Regions from separate parts of the Paenibacillus beijingensis genome, predicted to be linked through region 1. Evidence: riboswitches for the same ligand, from Rfam matches in the RefSeq annotation. Region 1 holds a riboswitch; the other holds the start of a gene.

Region 1 (4,439 bases):
GTGGCTCGTGTACAGTTCCCATCCGGGAAGTCCGAACGTCGGGAGGTAAACGACCATTACCGGCACTGTATCGATGTGCAGCTCCCGCGCCTGACCCGGAATCCACCTGCCGGGATTAAAGGCAGTGCGGTCTGCCGCTTGCATGATGTCGGCGGCCATTGGTCCGAGAATCCCTATTGTGCACGTACCCGAGCTCAGATCCTCGATCCGAACGGACGATGCGAAAGGCGACTGCCGAAGCTGTCTCTGAACCCAATCCCATTCCACCGCTCCTTTGACCGTGAAGAAAAAGTCGGTATCGGACAAACAAACCGCGTTAAGGTCCCCTTTAATGCCTCCTCTTTCATTCAGCATGAGTGCTGAGGAAGCGTAGCCCGGGCGGTTTTGCGAGAAACCGGTTGTAAGCATCCGCAAAAATTCCGCTGCTCCTTCGCCGGTCAACCGGCCGCGCTTCTTCAAAGCCGTAAGATCAAACATCGCCGCCTGTTCAAGTGCAATAAGATGTTCTGCGCCTGCAGCCCGCGACCAATACCGGGCTTCCCATCCGGCGCGCTCCGGGATGTTATTTGCTCGTCCGGCTGCCATTGCGTCGTTCGCCCCGTACCACCGCGCTTGCTCCCACCCGTTCGTTTCCGTAAATTGTGCGCCAAGCTCTTTCTGCCTCGCGTAGAACGGACTTAATCTCATATTGCGACAAGAATCGGCAGGCTCCAGAGGATGGTGAATGTTATAAACTTTCTCGAACGCTTCCGAACAACGCTGTTTGATGTAAGCAGGGCTTTGGGAATAGGAATCGAAACGATTGATGTCGCACACTTCCAAATCAACATCCGGTACGCCGTCGACCATCCACTCGGCCATCGCTTTGCCGACGCCTGCCGAATGTGTTACCCAAACCGCTTCAGCAACCCAAAATCCTTTGACCTTGGCGGCCTCGCCCAAGATCGGCATCTCGTCCGGAGTGAAGGAGAAGAGTCCGTTAATCGCGCGCTTGACCGGCGCAACCTTCAAGGCCGGAAGCAGCTGGGTTGCGTCCTGCCATGCGTTCCCGAAATCTTCCGGAGTGAACGGCTGGACGGACGGCATTTCTTCCGTCTCGCCGTGACGGGCGATCTGTTCGACTTCGACAGGTATGGGCCGATGCTGATAGGAGCCCATGCCGATTCCGTCGAAAATTTGCCTGAAATAAAGCGAGCGGTCCTGATGCCGGAGGATTGGCAGCCGTACTTCTTCCGTCTCATCGGCAAATTCCTTTAAGGGGGAAGTATACGCATATTGATGCGCCATCGGCTGAAGAGGGATGGAAACCCCCGCCATCCGGCCGATCTTTGGTCCCCACATGCCTGCGCAGCAAAGCACAACATCGGCTTCATAGATACGGTCGTTTGTTTTTACCGCCGTAACCCGGCCATCTGCAACCTCGATGCCGGTAACTTCGATATTTCCGTAAAACTCGGCCCCCCGTTCCTTCGCATATCGGGCCATTACCTGTACGGCACGGAGAGGTTTGGCGATTCCGTCTGTAGCCACATGCAATCCTCCGTAAACTCTGGAAGGATCCAGCAGCGGAAAATGTCCAGCGCACTGTTCCGGCGTAAGGAGCGAAGCTTCTATCCCCCATGAGACGGCCAGTCCGCGCTTGCGCTTGAGCTCTTCCCATCGTTCTGGCGTGGCCGCCACTTCGAGCCCGCCGACCGGATAGAAACACGGCTGGCCGTCAAGGTCGAGGCTCATGAAGCATTTGACGGTTTCGGACGCGAGCCGGGTCATTGTTTTGGATCCGTTCAGTTGAAACACCAAGCCTGGGGCATGGGAGGTCGATCCGCCGGTTTCGAACAACGGCCCCTGTTCCAGCACCGTGATGTTGCGAATTCCTTTTTGACTCAAGAAATACGCGGTGCTGCAACCAACCACTCCCGCTCCGATAATGACCACCTTTTGATCTGACAGCAAACTCATTACCTCCTATCCGAATAAGTAAGGCTGTGAAGCTCGGTCATCACTTCCGCTCTATATCGCCTGGAAGTAATCGATCCGAATAGAGAAAAAGGACAGAGAAAGGCCTCGAGACCTTTCTCTGTCCTTTTACCTGAGAGCTTTCCTTTCTCGTCTCCATCAGACGGATCATAAACGAGAAAGGTTTCCCCTTCGGTGGCCAAACGGCACTCTCCAGAGTTGCGTCCGATAATATTCTAGTAACCTGAGAGATTATCCTAAAGGTATTTTTTTAGGACTTGCTCCTTCGGCGCCGGATCGGCTTTTCATATTATCTTCATTCGCAGTATGTTAAGTATATTTTTATTTTATTTAAAAAACTAAATCTAGTCAATCCTTATGTCACATTTGATCACATTATGTCACACTTTGTCTAAACTTTCGTAACACGTTACGTTATTATTTATATCATCATTCGAGAGGTATTGACCCGTAATTAGGTGAACCGTTGCCGGGTTTCATTATCTTTGCAGGTTCCAGCTGTCAGCGGCATACTTCTCTTGAGCCAGGCGCCTCACCAGATCCGTCTCGTATTCGGTGAGCTCCCCGGTAACAAGATCTGTGCCCAGTCCTGCCGAGAATCCGGACCGGAAAGACTGCTCCAGATCCCGCATCGTCGCAATCGGCAGGCCTTTATGACGAAGGCATGAATTAATGGCCACCGCTTTGCGTTCAAAAACCTTCTTCATTCGGCATTTGTCGGACGGCTCGCGGAAACGGAGAACCTCGAACAGCGTATCCACGTCTAGCTCCAGCAGGATCGAGCCGTGCTGAAGGATAACTCCCTTGGAACGCATCTGCGCGCTGCCCGCAATTTTTCTTCCTTCGACGACGAGCTCGTATTTGGAAGGCGAATCGAAACAAGCCGCGGACATCGGCCCGCCCGGGGAAGATGCGGCCCCATTGCCCGCCGGCACGTCCAGTCCCGTCATCCTGGCGTCTAGACCGAGCTTGCGAAAGCCGAGCAGCAGCCCCATGCTCAGCACGCGATAAGCTTCCGTTACGCTCGCCGGGATGCCGGGATAATTCTCCGGGACGATAAGGCTGTAGGTAAGCTCGTTATCATGCAGTACCGCCCGTCCCCCGGTCGCCCGCCGGACAAAGCCGAGGCCGCGCTCGCGAAGCGCCCCGAAGTCGATCTCCTTGCTCGGCTGAAAATAGCCGATGGACACGGAAGCGGGGTTCCAGCCGTAGAAGCGGACGGTCGGCGGCACAAGCCCCTTTTCTTGCGCGGCGAGTATCGCTTCGTCGATCGCCATGTTCTCCGCCGGAGAACGATTTCCGGTATGAATGAATCTCCACATTGGCGGTCACCCCCCCAAAGCCTGCAGATCCGCACCGAGCATCGCTTCCCCGATAATCTCCGACAGCGTCGGATGCGGATGGATCATTCGGCCGACCTGCATCGAGGTCGCCTCCAGAAGCTGCGCCAGCGCCGCCTCTCCGATGAAATCGGTCACGTGCGGACCGATCATGTGAACGCCCAGTATGACGCCGCTAGCCTTCTCGGCCACGACTTTGACGAAGCCGTCGGATTCTCCGAGCACAAGCGCTTTGCCGATCGCTTTGAATGAAAATTTGCCCACTTTAATGTCGTAGCCCTTGTCGATGGCGGCTTGCTCGGTCAGGCCAACGCTCGCCATCTCGGGTCGGCTGTACACGCATTTGGGCACAGATGCGGGATCGGGAGCATGCGAATCCAGGCCGCAGATGCTCTCCACCGCGGTCACACCCTCGTGGCTCGCGACATGCGCAAGCTGCAAACCGCCGATCACGTCTCCGATGGCGTAGACGTGCGGATCGTCCGTCCGCATGCGGCGGTCGACAACGATTGCTCCCCGCTCGACCCGCGCCGCCGTCCGCTCCAGGCCAAAGCCCTCAACGTTTGCCGTACGGCCCACAGACACAAGCAACCGCTCGGCTGCCAGCGTCTCCGTCCTGCCGTTGCGCTCGATCTGCACTGTCGCCCCGTTGTCGTCCGCGGTCACGCCCGCCTCAAGAAGCCTCACCCCCATCAACGCCTTGATGCGCCGCTTGGCGAACAGCCGCGCCAGCTCGCGAGACACGTCCGCATCCTCCGTCGGCACGATCCGGTCCGCGGCCTCGACGATCGTCACCTGCGCTCCGAAATCGCTCAGCATCGACGCCCATTCGACGCCGATCACTCCGCCTCCGATAATCAGAACCGATGACGGAACCTCAGTCATCTCCAGCGCATCGTCGCTGGTCATGATTCTCTCGTGCGTCGGAAGGCCCGCAATGCGGCGCGGACGCGATCCGGTAGCGACGATCAGATCACGGTAGCCGATCCGGATAGAAGACATGCCGGTAGAAACCGCTTCGGCGCTTGTTATATCGATGATGCCGTTATAATGACCAGATGAGGAGGTTTCGGCAATGACACCGGTTCCTTCGTAAACGTCGATCTTGTTCTTCTTCATCAG
Region 2 (4,439 bases), 520 kb from region 1:
CCGCCTTAATTGTGAAACCGCTTTCCCGAATTGGTATCAAGAAACCGAATCAATTTTCCAAGAAGAGCGAACGCCTGTTCTTCTGGACCTTTCGAAATCATGAAAGCGCAACCAGAATGAAACAGAATCGTTGGGGAAAAATACCGTTAAAGGAGAATGATGAAACATGAGCGCTAACAAATCAGCCTACAAAGTGACTGGCGTTGGATCAAGCGGAGCTGCGGATGGAGCGCCCGGCAGGGCGGTGGACAATTCGCTCGTTCAAGATATCTCATTGAAAGAAAAAATCGGATACGGGCTTGGCGATTTTGCGAGCCAGCTGCTGTTTGCGGCAGCGTCCACGTTTTTGTCTTTTTTTTATACCGATGTGATCGGGATTGCGGCCGCTGCTGTGGGCACGCTGCTGTTCATCGCCCGCGTGCTTGACGCCTTCGCGGATATCGGAATCGGAGCAATGATCGACAAGACGAAAAGCAGACACGGCAAAGCGCGGCCTTGGCTGCTGTGGATGGCCGCACCGTTCGCCGCTTCCGGCTTGCTGCTGTTTACGGTGCCTGATGCGGGACCTGTCGTGACGATGATCTATATCTACGTCACTTATTTGTTGATGAACTTTATCTATTCGGCCATCAACGTTCCGTACGGCGTTCTGAACTCCTTGATGACGCAGGACGGCTACCAGCGTTCGGTCCTGAACATTTTCCGGATGGTCCTGGCCGTTTGCGGCGCGATTCTGGTCACCTATTTCACTAAGCCGCTTGTAAACGTGTTCGGCGGCGGCAAGATCGGCTGGATTTGGACCTTTGCCATCTTTGGCGTGCTGGGCATGCTGGTCTTCCTGTTTACGTTCGCCACGACGAAGGAGCGGGTCAAGCCGTCCGTCGTGCAAAAGGAGATTCCGTTCAGGCGCGGTCTGAAAGCGCTTTTTAGAAACAAGTACTGGGCGCTGCTCCTGGTATTCGCGATTGTGTTTTTTGCCAACAACGCCATGGGCAGCACGATGATTGTTTATTACGCGCAGTATATGCTGGATAACGTGGATTTGGTCGGCATCTTGGGATTGGCGAACCTCATCCCGTTATTGGTCGCCTATTTTCTGCTTGCTCCCGTCATCAAGCGCTTTGGAAAGCGGAATGCGGCTATGGCCGGCAGCGTGATTTTGATTGCGGGCTCTCTGGTTACGGCTTTCAAACCGGACGACCTTACGTTTGTTATTGCCGGCCTGGTAATCAAATCCATGGGTACGGCGCCAATCATGGGCACCTTCTTTGCGATGCTGGCCGATACGGTGGAATACGGCGAGTGGAAAACCGGGATGCGGACTGAAGGCCTCGTCTACAGCGCGGGCAGCTTCGGGACGAAAGCGGGCAGCGGCTTCGGTGCGGCGCTCGTCGGATGGGGTCTGGCTCTCGGCGGTTACGTCGGGGGGCAAGCGAGCTTAAGCGCCTCGGCGCTTGCGTCGATTCAAATGCTCTTCATATATGTGCCGATCCTCTTGTCCGTGCTTCAGCTTGTCATCCTGTGGTTTTACCGGCTGGACAAGCAGTATAATCAAATCGTGAAAGATCTGCAAACCGTAAGATCCGATATCTAAGTAAAGGAGTGCAGCGCACGATGACCACAAAAGAAATAATAATGCGCCAAAACGGCTTCCACGTCCTTTTCGCCAAAAAGCTGACGACGGCGGCTGCATCGTTCGAATCGGAAATCCGGATTGTGTGGCAGGCCAAGAACGTTATTTCGGATGCGAAAAGCATCCTGGGCGTCATGGCGCTCGATGTCACGAAAGGGACGCCGGTCACCCTGACGGCGGAAGGTCCGGACGAAGAACGAGCCGTCGAGGAACTGGCGGTCTTGTTTGACCATTATGAGTAGAGGCTGCCCGTCCTGCGGAATAATCAGCAATCAAGGCAGACCCCTCCCGGCTTGTGCCGGACGTCAAAACGTCCGCCGGCCCGGAGGGGTTTTTGTCGATTTTGAACGCCCGCTGAACGAATGGCAGGGCGCTTCAATTTGAGAATGCGCTTACATACCTTTATTTTAGCTGTATCGCGTATTTGTTTCGTGTTATCAAACCAAACACGAATGTAACACCAAAAAAATAAACGTTGACAAACCTCTTTTCATTCATGTAATAATGTAAAAAAAAGGACAATTTGATATGTGGATGAAGGTTTTGGGAGAGATTACTTTACATTAAAGTAACGCCGAAGGAATAAGCCCGGTCAGGGTGAAGATCTCAGGCAAAAGGACCAATACCGGACACACCTCTGGAGAGAACCCGTCAGGGTCGCCGAAGGAGAAACTTTGGATGGAGGACAATCTTCCGAAGGTAACTCTCAGGTACAAAGGACAGGGGGTAAAGAAACGGCGGGCACCCCTCATATCCGTTTCTTTATTCGTTGTTTTTTTACTTTTTACACAAATTTGATACATAACCGGGGTGATTTTAAGAGGGCGGATCTTACGCGATCAGAAGGTGAAGATGGAGATTAGAAACGTAACAAACGCATATCATCATGATTCAATCCGAAAAGCTTGTCCCGACAAATGAGAACAATCGAGGAGGGTTTTTATGAACATGAAAAAAAGTTTTGCGGTGATGTTAATCTCTACCATGATGATCGCGCTGTTGGTGGCATGCGGCTCGTCCGGTTCGTCCGGCTCGACCGAAAACACCTCGGCATCCGGCGGCTCGTCCGATAAAAAAACCGTGATTAAGATTGCGACCCAATCTCCTCTGTCCGGAGGCAGCGCCGTTCAAGGCGAGGCCATCAAGCTGGGCGCGCAATTTGCGCTTGAAGAGCATAAAGCGGAGTTTGAAAAGCTTGGCTTCGATCTGCAGCTGGCGCCTTACGACGATCAAGGGGATCCGAAAAAAGGAGTGGCGAACGCGGAATTGATCGGCGCTGACACCAGCATCCTCGCCGTCGTCGGCCATATGAACTCCGGGGTCGCGATTCCATCCTCCGTTGTCTACGAAAAGTATAATATTCCCATGGTTTCCCCCTCCAATACGGCGACCGAAGTGACGGACCGCAATTTGAAAGCCGTCAACCGGATTGTCGCCCGTGATGACTTCCAAGGCCCGGCCGCGGCTCAATATGCGGTTAATACGGTCGGCGCCAAAAACGTGTTTATTATCCAGGACAAGACGGCATACGGCCAAGGGCTCGCGGATGCGTTCAGAGGCGAGGTCGAGAAGCTGGGCGCAGCCGTTGCCGGCTACGAAGGGATTACGGTCGGCGAGAAGGACTTCAACGGCGTGCTCAACCAGGTGCTCAGCAAAAAGCCGGACTTCATCTTCTTCGGCGGCGTATATGCGGAAGGCGGCTTGATCGTCAAGCAAGCGCGAGAGAAAGGCATCACCGCTCCGTTTATGGGCGGGGACGCGATTGACTCGTCGGGTATGATTGACATCGCGGGCGACAGCTCGAAAGGCGTTCTGTACACTTCGGTTGCGACCGATATTACGAAATCCGATAACGGTAAGAAATGGGCCGACGATTACAAAGCGAAATTCGGAAAAAGCGTCGACGCTTATTCCGCTTACGCTTACGATTGCATGAGCCTCATTCTGAGCGGGTTAAAAAGCGCCGTAGACGCAAACGGCGGCAAGCTTCCTTCGCGTGAACAAGTTCGCGACGCGGTGCGCGCAACGAAAGATTACGAAGGCCTTGCGACCAAAGTAACGTTTGACGGCAAGGGCGACAACGATTTCGCCAAAGTGTTCGTGTACGAATACAAAGAGGCCACTTACCCGGGTTCCCTTATCTCCGAAGTAGCCAAGTAACGTCGTAACGTCAATATTTGATCATATGCAAAAGAGGTATGTGCTTAATGTACCTCTTTTGCCATTTTTATCAATGAAGGGGTTATGCCATGTTCTCCAGCATTATCCAGACGCTGCCTCAGGTATTGATCGACGGCATTACGCTAGGCGCCGTCTATGCCGTCATCGCAATCGGCTACACGATGGTCTACGGAATACTGGAGCTGATCAACTTCGCTCATGGCGAAATATTTATGACGGGCGCGTTTGTCGGCACCTCCACGCTGCTTCTCTTTAAGTCCGCGGGTTGGCTGGGCAGTATGCCGGGCTGGATCGTTTATATCTTTCTGCTCGTTTCGGCGATGCTGATCACGGGGATACTGGGCGTCGGAATCGAACGGATCGCGTACCGGCCGCTAAGAAGAGCGCCTAAATTGATTTCGCTCATATCTGCGATCGGGGTATCGTTCCTGCTGCAGGACCTGGTCCGGTTTATCGCCGAATTGAAAACGGGCAATTACATTGTCAGCGCCCCGACGCTGTACAATCAGAATCTAAAACTGGGAACCTCTTCCGTTTGGGGGAGCTTTGGCGACGGGTTTCTGAAAATGAACACGATCATTGTAATTGCGGTCGCCATTCTTCTGATGGTCGGCTTGGATCTGTT

Evidence for each region. A riboswitch is a leader RNA that binds a small molecule or an ion and turns the genes downstream of it on or off. The one in region 1 is predicted to bind glycine.
Region 2: another riboswitch for glycine. It lies ahead of VN24_RS09640 (branched-chain amino acid ABC transporter substrate-binding protein); the one in region 1 lies ahead of VN24_RS07415 (GcvT family protein).

The regions. Positions count from the first base shown of each region.
Region 1 covers NZ_CP011058.1:1,640,550-1,644,988, forward strand. Annotated here, with positions in the region: gene VN24_RS07415 (GcvT family protein) at 1-1,953, opposite strand, end outside; glycine riboswitch at 2,068-2,183, opposite strand; gene VN24_RS07425 (lipoate--protein ligase family protein) at 2,457-3,299, opposite strand; gene lpdA (dihydrolipoyl dehydrogenase) at 3,306-4,439, opposite strand, start outside.
Region 2 covers NZ_CP011058.1:2,163,784-2,168,222, reverse strand. Annotated here, with positions in the region: gene VN24_RS09655 (hypothetical protein) at 1-170, shown strand, start outside; gene VN24_RS09650 (MFS transporter) at 167-1,594, shown strand; gene VN24_RS09645 (HPr family phosphocarrier protein) at 1,615-1,875, shown strand; glycine riboswitch at 2,168-2,265, shown strand; gene VN24_RS09640 (branched-chain amino acid ABC transporter substrate-binding protein) at 2,582-3,793, shown strand; gene VN24_RS09635 (branched-chain amino acid ABC transporter permease) at 3,883-4,439, shown strand, end outside.